2 regions of the Serratia sp. LTN-2 genome follow, and region 2 is predicted to be linked to the other one. Evidence: predicted binding sites of a transcription regulator. Region 2 holds the regulator's gene; the other holds the start of a gene.

Region 1 (7,722 bases), on a different contig from region 2:
TCTCGCTGTTCATTGTCGAGGAGCTGCTCGAAGCCCATACCGAATACCGTGATAACCAGCTCAACCTGTATAAGATCGATCGCGCCAAAGAAATCTCCGAGGCCTTTCAGGCATCTCTGCAGGCCCACCGCCTCAAGCGATTGAGCCTGATCGATCCGCAAATCACCCGCGCGCAATGTCTGGCCGCCGATCGGGCAGCGCGCGAGAAAATCGCCCGGATCCGCGAACACCTGAACGATGCGGTCGCCAAACAGCTCGGGGTGCGGCAAAAAATCGCCGCGCTGTCGATGATCGGCCTGCTGGAACAGCTGCTGGATAACGACAATCTGCAGCTTTCGCAGGTCAACAACGCCAACGCCAATCTGTTCAACATCAACAGCGCCTATTACATCTCGCAAACCAGCAAGAGCTATTATCGCTACACCTACGATACCCGGATGGTGGATACCGATTCCTTTATGTTTCTCGAGGCCATCCGCCTCAACAATCGGCTGAATATGTCACTGACGGAGTTAAGCGATCAGATTATCGACGTCAATGTCAGCCCGCTCGATCGCAAAGACGCCTACCTGAAGTCCATCCAGCTGACCGGCGTACTGAACGCGCTGAGCACCCGATTGATCTTCATGAAGATCAACTACGACGACGTGCAAACCACCGACCTCGTCAACCAATTGCTCACCGAGGTGTCCGCCGAGCGCCTCAAGCAGATTACCGATGGACTGTATACCGCCATCAATACCCAAAAACCCTATCCCGCGGCGCTTATTTCGCATTATGTCGACGAGCTGAGCGGGCTTTCGCAGGCGCTGTATCAACGCAGTTTCGAGCTGGAAACCGTCGCTTCGCGTCACAAAATTTATGACAGCCAGACCACCATTTACGGCATGATCGCGCTGGCCGGTCTGGTGGTGCTGCTGTTTATCTTGCCGGCGCTGGTATTTTGCACCAGCATCAACCGCTGGTTGACCAAGACCCACAACAATATCGTGCGATTGTCGCGCGGCGAGATGAATATCGATCGCAATGAGGCTTTCTACAGCCGGGAGCTGATCGCCATCAGCGACGCCATTCAGCAACTCAGACAATATCAGCTGGACAAGGTCTCGCTGGAGAGCGAGAAACAGCTGCTGATTAAAGAGCTCGAGGCCTCTTCCTTCCTCGATCCGCTCACTAACATTTATAACCGCCGTAAATTCTTCCTCGAATGTCAGCTATTGGGTGCCGGCAGCTATCCGCAGGCCTTTTGCCTGATCGATATCGACAATTTCAAACAGCTCAACGACTGCTATGGCCACGACGTCGGGGATCGGGTGCTGGTGGAGTTCGGCCACTTGTTGCAGCGCGCGTTCCGCGCCAGCGACATTTTCTGCCGCTACGGCGGTGAAGAGTTCGCGGTGCTGCTGGGCAGCTGTTCGTTGGACAATGCGCGGGACATCATGGAACAGTTGCGCGCGCGCACCCATGGACTGACGTTAAATCTGGCCGACGGACGGCAGGTGCGTTTCACCACCAGTTGCGGCATTGCGCCGGTCAGCGCGTTCAGCGCGCTGCAGGCGGCGATCAAACAGGCAGACGAAGCGCTCTATTTTTGCAAAAAGAACGGCAAGGATCGGGTCAGCGTGCATACCCTGGCCGGGTTTATCTGATTTGTTGTTTAAAATAATTAACATTATAATTTTTATGACTAATTAGGCTAAGTCATTCACCTTACAGGCATATCTGACTTTTTTGTCGCCCCGCCGCCGCCAGGCCGCCATAAAGGCACGTTTAATCCTCGACCCGCTTTGGTGATTTATGGTGTGATGCAGCTTCAATAACAGGATAATCCGGGTATACTCCACCCCCACTTTTATGATTATCCGGATTTGGACACGCGCCTGACGAGGATGCTGTAACGCGCTATGACTCAATACGCTTCCCCGATTTTGACATCACTGCTTGATACCGATGCTTACAAGCTTCATATGCAGCAAGCAGTGTTCCATCGCTATCCCGCGATCAGCGTGGCGGCGGAATTCCGCTGCCGCGGCGACGAACTGCTGGGCGAATATGCCGACGAGATCCGCGCGCAGGTGGCGCTGATGAGTCAGTTGGCGCTGACCGATGCCGAATTCGCTTACCTCTCGGGCCTGCCCTTTTTCCGCCAGGATTACCTGAACTGGCTGCGCACCTTCCGCTATGATCCGCAGCAGGTGTCTATCGACAACCGCGACGGCAGGCTGCAAATCCGCATCGCCGGGCCATGGCGCGAAGTGATCATGTGGGAAGTGCCGCTGCTGGCGGTGATCAGCGAAGTGGTGCACCGTCGGCGCTCTCCGCTGGCGACGCCGGAACAGGCGGTGGCGCACCTGCAAACCAAACTGGCGCAGTTCAAAACGCTGGCGGGCGACCTGGATCTCTCGCGTTTCAAGCTGATGGACTTCGGCACCCGTCGCCGTTTCTCTCAGGGCGTGCAGCAGGCCATCGTCAGCACCTTGCAGGCCGAGTTCCCCTATCTGTCGGGCACCAGCAATTACGATTTGGCGCACCAACTCGGTCTGGCGCCGGTCGGTACCCAGGCGCACGAGTGGTTCCAGGCACATCAGCAGATAAGCCCGGTACTGGCCAACAGCCAGCGCGCCGCATTGCAAGCCTGGTTGGATGAATACCCGGACCAGCTGGGCATCGCGCTCACCGACTGCATCACCATGGACGCCTTCCTGCGCGACTTCGGCCCGCAGTTCGCCGAGCGTTATCAGGGGCTGCGCCACGATTCGGGCGATCCCGTCGAGTGGGGTGAAAAAGCCATTGCCCACTACCAGAAGCTGGGCATCGATCCGATGAGCAAAACGCTGGTGTTCTCGGACAACCTGGATCTGGAAAAAGCGCTGGCGCTCTATCGCCACTTCTATCAACGCATCAATCTCGGCTTCGGTATCGGCACGCGCCTGACCTGCGATATTCCGGGCGTCAAGCCGTTGAATATCGTGATCAAACTGGTCGAGTGCAAAGGCAAGCCGGTGGCTAAGCTCTCCGACAGCCCCGGCAAGACCATCTGCCAGGATCAGGCGTTCGTCAGAGCCCTGCGCAAAGCCTTCGATCTGCCGCTGGTGAAGAAGGCCAGCTGATCCTTCTTTATATAAAGAAAGCCGGCCCGGTTTCCGCGCCGGCTTTTTTGTTTTTATTTCCGAACGCCCTCTTTTCAGCCAGCCGCGATAAATGTTGCGCCAATCCGATGATTTCTGCTTGTGCTCTGCACCGCGGCAAGTAACATAGCCATTACCCCCATATTCTTGGGTTGTAAGCTATTTCTAAACCAAATTATTAAAGAGAGAAATCTATGAGCGTAGTGCCTGTAGTCGACGTACTGCAAGGTCGTGCTGCGGTTGACAGTGAAGTCACCGTACGCGGCTGGGTACGTACCCGGAGAGATTCAAAAGCTGGTATCTCCTTCCTGGCCGTCTATGACGGTTCCTGCTTTGATCCGTTACAGGCCGTCGTTAATAATTCTCTGCCGAATTATCAGGATGAAGTGCTGCATCTGACGACCGGTTGTTCGGTTGAAGTCACCGGCAAGGTTGTCGCCTCACCGGGCGAAGGCCAGAGCTTCGAACTGCAAGCCACCGCGATCAAAGTGGTCGGCTGGGTCGACGATCCGGACACCTACCCGATGGCGGCCAAACGTCACAGCATTGAATACCTGCGCGAAGTGGCCCACCTGCGCCCGCGCACCAACCTGATCGGCGCCGTGGCGCGCGTGCGTCATACCCTGGCGCAGGCGATCCACCGCTTCTTCCATGAAAATGGCTATTTCTGGGTGTCCACCCCGCTGATCACCGCCTCCGACACCGAAGGCGCCGGCGAGATGTTCCGCGTATCCACGCTGGATCTGGAAAACCTGCCGCGCACCGACAAGGGCACCGTCGACTTCAGCGAAGACTTCTTCGGTAAGGAAGCCTTCCTCACCGTTTCCGGCCAGCTGAACGGCGAAACCTACGCCTGCGCGCTGTCCAAGGTTTACACCTTCGGCCCAACCTTCCGCGCTGAAAACTCCAACACCAGCCGTCACCTGGCGGAATTCTGGATGATCGAGCCGGAAGTGGCCTTCGCTACGCTGGACGACGTTGCCGGCCTGGCCGAAAGCATGCTGAAGTATGTGTTCCAGGCGGTGCTGGATGAGCGCGCCGATGACCTGAAATTCTTCGCCGAGCGCGTAGATAAAGACGCTATCGCCCGTCTGGAGCGCTTCGTTTCTTCCGATTTCGCCCAAGTGGACTACACCGACGCCATCGAAATCCTGCTGGCCTCGGGCCAAACCTTCGAAAACCCGGTTTCCTGGGGCATCGATCTCTCTTCCGAACATGAGCGTTACCTGGCAGAGAAACACTTCCAGGCGCCGGTGGTGGTGAAAAACTACCCGAAAGACATCAAAGCCTTCTATATGCGTATGAACGAAGACGGCAAAACCGTCGCGGCCATGGACGTGTTGGCACCGGGCATCGGTGAAATCATCGGTGGCTCGCAGCGTGAAGAACGCCTCGACGTGCTCGATCAGCGTCTGGAAGAGATGGGTCTGAATAAAGAAGACTACTGGTGGTACCGCGATCTGCGCCGCTACGGCACCGTGCCGCACTCTGGTTTCGGCCTGGGCTTTGAACGTTTAATCGCCTATGTCACCGGCGTGCAAAACGTGCGCGATGTGATCCCATTCCCACGCACACCACGTAACGCAAGCTTCTAATTTATACGATCAAACGTTTTTTAAACGATTTCGTTACAAAACAAAGGCCAGCATCGCTGGCCTTTCGCATTTTTTAATATTGACGCACGTCACAAAGTTCCCTAAAAATTACATTTAGTTACACATACTTTCTTTTTGCAACCTGATTGGGACATTGGTATCATTTTCGTCCTAGATTAACCCGCCTGTGAATGGAACACTGCGTTCAGACACAGGACGACACCAATCTATCAACAATAGTTCCCAAAGAATTATTGGCGGCAGTGGCAAAGGTGTCCGAATAACACCAATGAGGGTAATAATGATGAAGCGCAACATTCTTGCAGTGGTTATCCCGGCTCTGTTGGCTGCTGGTGCAGCAAACGCAGCTGAAATCTACAACAAAGACGGCAACAAGCTGGATCTGTACGGCAAAGTTGACGGTCTGCACTACTTCTCCAAAGACAAAGGTAATGACGGCGATCAGACCTATGTTCGTTTTGGCTTCAAAGGTGAAACCCAAATTACTGACCAACTGACCGGTTACGGCCAGTGGGAATACAACGTTCAGTCCAACCACTCCGAGTCTCAGGGCACCGAAGGCACCAAAACCCGTCTGGGCTTCGCCGGTCTGAAATTCGCTGACTACGGCTCCTTCGACTACGGCCGTAACTACGGCGTACTGTACGACGTGGAAGGCTGGACCGATATGCTGCCAGAGTTCGGTGGCGATACCTACACCTACACCGACAACTTCATGACCGGCCGTACCAACGGCGTTGCGACCTATCGTAACAACAACTTCTTCGGTCTGGTTGACGGTCTGAACTTCGCTCTGCAATACCAGGGCAAGAACCAGAACGACGGTCGTGACGTTAAGAAACAGAACGGCGACGGCTGGGGTATCTCCTCTACTTATGACATCGGCGAAGGCGTAAGCTTCGGCGCTGCATACGCTTCTTCCAACCGTACCGACGATCAGAAACTGCGTTCCAACGAGCGTGGCGACAAGGCTGACGCATGGACCGTGGGCGCGAAATACGACGCCAACAACGTTTACCTGGCGGCCATGTACGCAGAAACTCGTAACATGACTCCATTCGGCGGCGGTGACTTCACTAACACCTGTGCTGCTTCTGAAAAATGCGGCGGTTTCGCCAGCAAAACTCAGAACTTCGAAGTGACTGCTCAGTACCAGTTCGACTTCGGTCTGCGTCCAGAAGTGTCTTACCTGCAGTCTAAAGGTAAAAACCTGAACGTCCCAGGCGCAGGTTCTGACCAGGATCTGGTTAAATATGTTTCTGTTGGTACCACTTACTACTTCAACAAAAACATGTCCACCTACGTTGATTACAAAATCAACCTGCTGGATGACAACGCGTTCACCAAAGCAACCGGCACCGCTACTGACGATATCGTAGCTGTTGGTCTGGTGTACCAGTTCTAAGTTGTCTCGCTTAACGGCGGTTTACCGTCAGCTAAGCTAAAAAACAGGGCTTCGGCCCTGTTTTTGTTTGTGTCAGCCGGTAACTTTTTATCCTGCCAATTTCTCCTTCCCCATCATTTTTTCTGCCTAATACTCCCCCTTCGCAAGATCGCGGTGTTTTTGTCGCAAACGGTTGGCAAAGCCGGTAACTGGCGTTACCCTGATGCTTCTGTCTGCTTAACTCCGAGATTTGGAAGCACCTGACATGTTTGAAAAAATCACCGCCGCACCCGCCGACCCGATCCTGGGCCTGACCGACATTTTCCGCGCCGACGCCCGCCCGAATAAAATCAATTTAGGGATTGGCGTTTATAAAGACGAAACCGGTAAAACCCCGGTGCTGACCAGCGTAAAAAAAGCTGAACAGTATCTGCTGGAAAATGAGACCACTAAAAACTATCTCGGCATTGAGGGCATCCCGGCGTTCGCCAGCTGCACGCAAGAGCTGCTGTTCGGTAAAGAGAGCCCGATCGTCGCCGATCGTCGCGCGCGCACCGCACAGACGCCAGGCGGCACCGGCGGCCTGCGCGTGGCGGCAGACTTTATCGCTAACCAGACCAGCGCCAAACGCATCTGGATCAGCAACCCAAGCTGGCCGAACCACAAAAACGTCTTTAGCGCCGTGGGCCTGGAAGTGCTGGAATACGCCTATTACGACGCCGCCAACCACGCGCTGGACTTTGACGGCCTGCTGAACAGCCTGAAACAGGCGCAGGCCGGTGATGTGGTGCTGTTCCACGGCTGCTGCCATAACCCGACCGGTATCGATCCGACGGCGGAGCAGTGGGCTCAGTTGGCTGAGCTTTCCGTCGTCAACGGCTGGCTGCCGCTGTTCGACTTCGCTTATCAGGGCTTCGCCAACGGGCTGGAAGAAGACGCGCAAGGTCTGCGTATTTTCGCCGCCAAACATAAAGAGTTGATCGTCGCCAGCTCCTACTCGAAAAACTTCGGTCTGTACAATGAGCGCGTCGGCGCTTGCACCATTGTTGCTGCCGATGCCGAGACCGCCGATCGCGCCTTTAGCCAGGTGAAAGCGGCTATCCGCGCCAACTACTCCAACCCGCCGTCACACGGCGCGGCCGTTGTCGCCACCATTCTGGGCAATGACGCGCTGCGTGCGATGTGGGAGCAGGAGCTGACCGATATGCGTCAGCGCATTCACCGCATGCGTCAGCTGTTCGTGAACACTCTGCAGGAGAAAGGCGCACAGCAGGACTTCAGCTTCATCATCCAGCAGAACGGCATGTTCTCGTTCAGCGGCCTGACCAAAGAACAGGTGCTGCGTCTGCGCGAAGAGTTTGGCGTCTACGCCGTGAACTCGGGCCGGGTTAACGTTGCCGGCATGACGCCGGACAACATGGCGCCGCTGTGCGAAGCCATCGTCGCCGTGCTCTAAGCGCGTCGGCGCAGGCCATCAGGACATAAAAAAGGGGCGCTCTAAGCGCCCCTTGATTATTTCTGCCGGAAAATAATCGTTACCACACCGCCGGCTCTTCACGCAGGAACGGGTTGGTCTGGCGTTCGTGGCCGAAGG
Region 2 (7,722 bases):
GACCACGCCCATGGCGGTTTGCGATATTTGCGCGATGATGACCGGGATAGCGAGAGCCAATAAACTACGCGCTTCAATTAAGTACTTCTGCACGCATACACCTTTCTATTTATATATGTGGGAGGGAGGGCTGCCGCGAGAGGACAACAATTAAAATAGCGGAATTTTGTCAAAAAGATTGTACCTGCTCGGCGTCGTTAAGCAAACGCCGCAGATAAATAGTTATTAAATGCGCAGGCAGCCGATTTTTGCCGCTGCGGATTTGGTTTTCCGCGCCAACTGGGGCAAACTGCCGGAAGCGTTTTAACCTATTTAGCAAGAAGAGGCACATATGTTCACCGGTATCGTACAAGGCACCGCGCCGCTGGTCGCCATTGATGAGAAACCCAATTTCCGCACCCACGTGATCGAGATGCCTGCAGAACTGCTGCCGGGGCTGGAGCTGGGCGCGTCGGTGGCCCATAACGGCTGCTGTCTGACCGTGACCGCGGTGGAAGGCAACCGCGTCAGCTTCGATTTGATCAAGGAAACGCTGCGCCTGACCAACCTTGGCGATTTGGCGCTGGGCGACATTGTCAATATTGAGCGCGCGGCAAAATTCAATGATGAAATTGGCGGGCATTTGATGTCCGGCCATATTATCTGCACGGCGGAAGTGGCCAAAATTTATACGTCGGAAAATAACCGCCAGGTATGGCTGCGCATGCCGAACGCGGAATTGATGAAATATGTGCTGCACAAAGGCTTCATCGGCATCGACGGCATTAGCCTGACCATCGGCGAAGTGGTGAATAACCGTTTTTGCGTGCACCTGATCCCGGAAACGCTGGATCGCACCACGCTGGGTAAAAAACGTCTGGGCGACAAGGTGAACATCGAGATCGATCCGCAAACCCAGGCGGTGGTGGACACCGTCGAGCGCGTGTTGGCCAATCGCGAAGCGACGCTGGCGGCGGCGATGGCGCCGGCGCACAAAGACTGACCGCGATTCTGGCGTTGCCGCCGGAATCGAATCATAAGCAGAGAGGAGAAACGCGTGAAGTTTTATGGGAAAACGTTGTTGTTAACCGCGTTGTTGGCGCTGAGCGCCTGCAGCAGTTCACCTGAGCAGGGTGCCGGCGCGCAAATGGCCGATGCGGACGATACCTGCGGCGCTTCGCAGTATCAAAACTACGTCGGCAAGCCGATGACTTCGCTGGAAGGCGTACGGATCGAATCCAAAGTGCGAGCCATTCCGTATAACTCCGCCGTTACCATGGATTTCAACCTGCGCCGTCTGAACTTCCTTGGCGATAGCAACGATAAAATTATTCGCGTTTACTGCGGTTAACCCGCAGGGTCCGAAAGCGCAAAAAAAAGCCCCGGCGATGTTGTTGCCGGGGCTTTTTTTATCGGGAAAGCGTTCAGCGGGAGACGCGAATCCCGCCTTCAACGCCTTTCGGGCTGAACACCACCTGCCAGAGCTGCAGATCGCGCGCCCGGAACGCACCGGCACAGGCGTTCAGGTAATAACTGAACATCCGCTCGAAGCGCTCGGAATAGCGCTCGGCGAGCTGTGGCCACGCCTGTTTGAAACGCTCGAACCAGGCCATCAGCGTGCGGTCGTAATCGGCGCCGATGTTGTGCCAATCTTCCATCACGAAGTGGCCTTCGCTGGCCTCGGCGATATGGCTCACCGACGGCAGACAGCCGTTCGGGAAGATATATTTGTTGATCCACGGATCGACGTTCATGTCGGTCTTGTTGGAGCCGATGGTGTGCAGCAGGAACAGCCCGTGCGGCACCAGATTGCGCTCTACCACGTTGAAATAGGTGCGGTAGTTTTTCGGCCCGACGTGCTCGAACATGCCGACCGAGACGATGCGATCGAACTGCTGATGCAGGTCGCGGTAATCCTGCAGCAGGATCTGCACATCGAGTCCGGCGCAGCGCGCCTGAGCCAGCTTCTGCTGTTCGGCGGAAATGGTCACGCCAACCACCGACACGCCGTAGTTTTTCGCCGCGTAGGCGGAGAGGCCGCCCCAACCGCAGCCGATGTCCAGCAAGCGCATGCCCGGCTGCAGCTGCAGTTTCTCGCAGATCATCCGCAGTTTCGCTTCCTGCGCCTCTTCCAGCGTGGTGGCGTCTTTCCAGTAGCCGCAGGAATATTGCATGTAAGGATCGAGCATCAGGGTAAACAGATCGTTGCCGAGATCGTAATGCTCTTTGCCGACGATCCAGGCGCGCTTTTTCGATTGCAGATTGGTCAGGCGCGCGGCGGCGATACGCAGGGTATCTTTCAGGTGGTGGGGGAGTTTTTTCTCCAGCCCGGCGCTGACCACGCGCTGGAAGAACATATCCAGCCGCTCGCACTCCCACCAGCCGTCCATATAGCTTTCGCCCAGGCCCAACGAGCCTTGCTGCAACACGCGTTTAAAGAATTCGGGGTTTTTAACCTGAATATCGAAGGGGCGCGAACCGTTGATTTCAATGCCGGCCAGGCCGAGCATTTCATGCGCGATACGGTACCACTGATTGTCCTGGATACTCAGATCTTCTATACACGATGAACTCATAGCTTCTCCATCACCTTCTTCTGACTGATGACCCGTTAGGAAACAGCTTAGACAATTTCTGCGGGTGCATACGTTTACCGGCGGAAAATAGGCCCGCGGCGTCTGATATCCGACTATGAACAGAGGAAATTTTAAGAAGCTACCCGGCGCAAATGGCGCGGGATGAACGCATCCTTAAAAAGAGTGTGACGCAAGACGCGTACACAAGCGCTAATTGAGATATAAAGATTATAAGGTGTTACTTTACAAGGTTGTTTTTGAGTATAGGCGTGCGGAGGCGTCGACTCAACAGTAAATCGCACTCGGCACGCATATTCTTTAAGTGATTATTAAGCTTGGCAATTATGACGCTGAGTTAGCATGTTCCCGCTGCGCCTTTTGCTGCGCATCGGCCGTTTTCCCCCGCTGCAGGAAATACCCCAGCGCGGCCAGAATCACCGTAGACACCATTACCGTCACCGTCGCCAACAGCGGCTGGGCAATAAACGCCGATACCAGCATGCTCGCCACAAAACACAGCCCCAGCTGCAGCGTATTTTGCAGCGCGGCGGCTTTGCCGCTGCTTTCCGGGAACGGCATCAGCGCATTCGCCACCATAATCGGGTAGCCGGCGCCATTGACCAGCGCCATCACGCAGAACGGGATCAGCAGCGTGGTGAGCGTCGGAGAGGTCAGCGTCGCCACCAGATACAGCGCCACCATGCTGACACCATAAGCTACCAGCAGCCACGGCAGCAGAGTTTTGCCATTGATGCGCTTGAGCGCGGCGCGGCAGCCGTAGCCGCCCAGCAGGAAGGCCAGCGTTTGCGGCACATAGCTCAGACCGATGTCGCTCGGGCTATAGCCCATATCGCCGAGGATAAACGGCGAACCGGTCAGCCAGGCGAAGAAACCGGCCGAGCAGGCGGCGTACATAGTGACGTTGCCGCTGAACACCGGAGATTTCAACAGTTGCCAGAAGCTGACGCCGTTTTTTGGCGCGTCGGTGGCGGGTTGCGTTTTGGCGCGCTCTTTGAGCATCAACGTCGGCAGCAGCAGCAGCGCGGTGATCACCAACAGCGCGGCGAAGATCGCCCGCCAGCTGGCGTGGTTCAGCAGCCAGGCGCCAAGCAGCGGGGCCAACGCCGGTGACAGCGCCACCAGCGGCATTATGGTGGCGAACACGCGGTTGGCCTGACCTTCACGATAACGGTCGACCACCAGCGCTTGCCAGATGGCGGTGGCGGAACAGACGCCGACGGCCTGAATAAAGCGCAGGATCCACAGCTGCAGGGCGTTTTCCACCCACAGCATGCCGAGGCAGCCGAGGGCGAACAGCGTCAGGCCAATCAATAATACCGGTTTACGCCCCAGGCGATCGGAGAGCGGCCCCCACAGCAGCTGCGCGAAGGCGAAGCCGGCCAGGAAGATGCTCAGGCTGGCGCTCACGGCGCCGGCGGAGATTTGCAGTTCTTCGCGCATGGCGCCGAAGGCAGGCAGATACATATCGGTCGCCAGATAACCCAACATGCTCAGGCCGGCGAGGTAGAACATAAAGCCAAAAGAATTTCGCATGGTATTTCTCGTTAATATTTTAGTGTCGCAGGTTTTTAGCGCCGGCCAGTGTATCCGGCTGGATCTCTGCTTGTGAAACGGTAATATTTGCAAAGTGCTGTTAAAAAAATTGAAGGCAAAGCGATGTGGTCTGAATATTCACTTGAAGTCGTCGACGCGGTAGCGCGCACCGGCAGTTTCAGCGCGGCGGCGCAGGAGCTGCACCGGGTGCCGTCGGCGGTGAGTTATACCGTGCGGCAGCTGGAGCAATGGCTGGCGGTGCCGCTGTTTGAGCGGCGTCACCGCGATGTGGAGCTGACGCCGGCCGGTGCGTTGTTTATCAAGGATGCGCGAGCTGTTATCAAAAAAATGCTCGACACCCGCCGGCACTGTCAGCAGGTGGCCAACGGTTGGCGCGGTCAGCTGAATATCGCGGTGGATATCATCGTCAAACCGCAGCGCAGCCGCCAGCTGGTACTGGATTTCTACCGCCATTTCCCCGACGTCGAGTTGATGCTGCAACCCGAGGTGTTCAACGGCGTCTGGGATGCGCTGGCGGACGGCAGGGCGGACATGGCGATCGGTGCCACGCGTGCGGTGCCGGTCGGCGGCGGTTTTGCCTTCCGCGACATGGGCTATATGAACTGGCTGTGCGTAGTCAGCCCGCAACACCCGCTGGCGCAGCTGGCGGGGCCGCTGCACGACGATCAGTTGCGGCCGTACCCTTCGCTTTGTCTGGAGGACACCTCGCGCAATTTGCCCAAGCGCGTCACCTGGACGCTGGATAACCAGCGGCGGCTGGTGGTGCCGGACTGGACGTCGGCGCTCGACTGTTTGTGCGCCGGGCTGTGCGTCGGCATGATGCCGGCACATCGGGCGCTGCCGCTGGTGCAGCGCGGTGAGCTGAAGGCGTTGCAGCTGCAGCAGCCGTTTCCCGCCAGCCCTTGCTGCCTGACCTGGCAGCAGGATAAACCGTCACCGGCGATGAGTTGGCTACTGGCGTATCTGGGCGATGGGGAGACGCTGAATCAGGAGTGGCTGAGCGAGGCGGCACCGGAAGCCGTGCAGGCTTCCGGCTCAGGGGATTAGCGGCGGTAGTCGATGAACGGGCCATCGGCGACCGAGCGGCGTTCGATCAGCTTCGGATGCACTTCGATCACCTGCGACTCTTCGCGCTTGCTGATGATGCGATCCAGCAGCATGGTGAAGGCCATTTCGCCCAGGCGTTCTTTCGGCTGATGAATGGTGGTCAGCGCCGGGGTGAAGTAGCGGGCGTTGCGCACGTTGTCGTAGCCGATTACGGAAATATCCTGCGGCACCCGCAGCCCCAGTTCGTCGGCGGCGCAGATGGCGCCCATCGCCATGATGTCGCCGCCGCAGAATACCGCAGTCGGCCGCTGTTTTTGCGACAGGATCTGGTGCATCGCCTTGTAACCGGATTCCGGCTCGAAGTCGCCCTGCACGATCCACTCTTCGCGAATGTCGATCTGCGCTTCCTGCAGCGCCTTCATAAAGCCTTGATGACGGCCGCCGCCGGTATTGCGCGACAGCTGGCCCGGGATGGCGCCGATATCGCGGTGGCCGCGTTCTATCAGGTAACGGCCGGCCAGATAGCCGCCTTCGAAGGCGTTATCGATGATGGTGTCGGTGAAGTCGCCGCGCGCCGCGCCCCAGTCCATCACCACCATCGGGATGTTACGGTAGTCTTCCAGCATGCCCAGCAGCTGATCCGGGTATTCGGAACACATCACCAGCAGGCCGTCGACGCGCTTTTGCGCCAGCATCGCCAGGTAGGCGCGCTGTTTGTCCAGGTTGTTGTGCGAGTTGCACAGGATCAGGGTGTAGCCTTTGCTGTAGCAACTGTTTTCCACCGCTTCGATCACTTCGGCGAAGTAGGGGGCTTCACTCGAGGTGGCCAGCAGGCCGATCGACTTGGTGTGATTGACTTTCAGGCTGCGCGCCACGGCGCTCGGCGAGTAGTGCAGTTCTTTGATGGCGGCCCACACGGCCGCTTTGGTCTCTTCGGCGACGAAACGAGTCTTATTGATGACGTGCGAAACGGTGGTGGTGGAAACGCCCGCGCGTTTGGCCACATCTTTAATCGTTGCCATGTAAGGAATGACTCCTGAACTCACATGTTTACAGCATGTAAGTGTGATGTTAATCGTTTGCCTACGTAGATCCTTCTCCAGAGAAGCGAAAACTGAGTTTTTAGTGTGTTGAAGTCTTCAGCGCTTAATCAGGAGGGGCATGGATGCCGGTACGCAGTTGTGAACTGCGAATTTTGTCGCATATTGAGCAAAAGTGGAAGAGGTAATCGATATTATAAACCGGGAAATGATAACAAGATTTTATCGGCGAACTGTGGGAAAATGATTTGACGTACTAATTGTACGCCTTTTATCCTTAGGAAAGCCCATTTTAAAGGAGTTGTCATGGATACCGAATTGAAGATGTCGCTGTTCACCACCGTTTGCGCGCTGGCGGTCATTATCGCTTTCAGCTTCGTTGCCGCGTTGAACTGATTTCCCTCCGGCGCTAAAAAAGGCGCAGCTTGGCTGCGCCTCGTCACATCAGAAACCGGTGCTTACGCTAGGTTTTCCGCTGCGAAGGTCCAGTTGACCAACGCCCAGAAGTTTTCCAGGTATTTTGGACGCGCATTGCGGTAATCGATGTAATACGCGTGTTCCCACACGTCAACGGTCAGCAGCGGTTTGTCTTCACCGGTCAGCGGGGTTGCCGCGTTAGAGGTGTTGACGATCGCCAGCGCGCCGTCCGGTTTTTTCACCAGCCAGGTCCAGCCGGCGCCGAAGTTTTTCACGGCGGCATCGGTGAACTGCTCTTTGAACGCAGCGAAAGAGCCGAAGGACTTGACGATCGCCGCCGCCAGTTCGCCCTGCGGTTCACCGCCGCCCTGTGGCGACAGGCAGTGCCAGTAGAAGGTGTGGTTCCACACCTGCGCCGCGTTGTTGAACACGCCGCCGTTAGAGGTCTTGATGATCTCTTCGAGCGATTTGCCCTCGAACTCGCTGCCTTTCACCAGGTTGTTCAGGTTAACCACGTAGGTGTTGTGGTGTTTGCCGTAGTGGTATTCCAGGGTTTCGGCGGAGATGTGCGGCTCGAGCGCGTTTTTCTCATACGGTAATGCAGGTAATTCAAACGACATTGCTTCCTCCTTTACAGCGCCATGTGCTTCCCGCCGGGGCGAGAGCCGGATGGGCCGTTTTTTATTGTGGTCATTCAATCTTAACAATTTTCATCATAAAAAACAGGAGGAAAAGCGAGAAATGCGCGTGGGGAAGTGCGATGGGCGATAGCTTGAGCAGGCGGTTGCGACCGGGCCGCAACCGCGCAGAGCGGGAAATTAACGAATGGTTTTCGGCGTCACTACGCGGCGTGCGCCGATGTAGTGGTTCTGCCAATAGTCGTTGTCGAGCTGGCTGATGCGGATCTCTTCGCCGGTGCGTGGCGACTGGATGAATTTGCCGTTGCCGAGGTAGACGCCGACGTGGTCCGCCACGCCGCGGTTGTTGATGCGGAAGAACACCAGATCGCCGCTTTCCAGCTCGCTTTTCTTGATCGGCGCCGCGTCGCGCAGGTGATACATCTCGTTGGCGGTGCGCGGCATCTTGAT

Evidence for each region. The regulator PurR, encoded in region 2, represses purine synthesis genes. The targets are predictions, from matches to a motif close to CANGCAAACGTTTGCNTG.
Region 1: the regulator PurR is predicted to act here: its motif matches at 6,311-6,328, upstream of AC6BYQ_RS04260 (amino acid aminotransferase).

What each region holds. Positions count from the first base shown of each region.
Region 1 is NZ_JCAXDO010000002.1:95,265-102,986, forward strand. It holds gene AC6BYQ_RS04240 (GGDEF domain-containing protein) at 1-1,649, shown strand, start outside; gene pncB (nicotinate phosphoribosyltransferase) at 1,905-3,110, shown strand; gene asnS (asparagine--tRNA ligase) at 3,323-4,723, shown strand; gene ompC (porin OmpC) at 5,025-6,149, shown strand; gene AC6BYQ_RS04260 (amino acid aminotransferase) at 6,394-7,584, shown strand; gene AC6BYQ_RS04265 (MBL fold metallo-hydrolase) at 7,664-7,722, opposite strand, start outside.
Region 2 is NZ_JCAXDO010000011.1:104,832-112,553, reverse strand. It holds gene AC6BYQ_RS19725 (MATE family efflux transporter) at 1-93, opposite strand, end outside; gene AC6BYQ_RS19720 (riboflavin synthase) at 332-982, shown strand; gene AC6BYQ_RS19715 (I78 family peptidase inhibitor) at 1,037-1,330, shown strand; gene cfa (cyclopropane fatty acyl phospholipid synthase) at 1,404-2,555, opposite strand; gene punC (purine nucleoside transporter PunC) at 2,898-4,109, opposite strand; gene punR (DNA-binding transcriptional activator PunR) at 4,233-5,177, shown strand; gene purR (HTH-type transcriptional repressor PurR) at 5,174-6,199, opposite strand; gene cydH (cytochrome bd-I oxidase subunit CydH) at 6,524-6,613, shown strand; gene sodB (superoxide dismutase [Fe]) at 6,676-7,254, opposite strand; gene AC6BYQ_RS19680 (C40 family peptidase) at 7,453-7,722, opposite strand, start outside.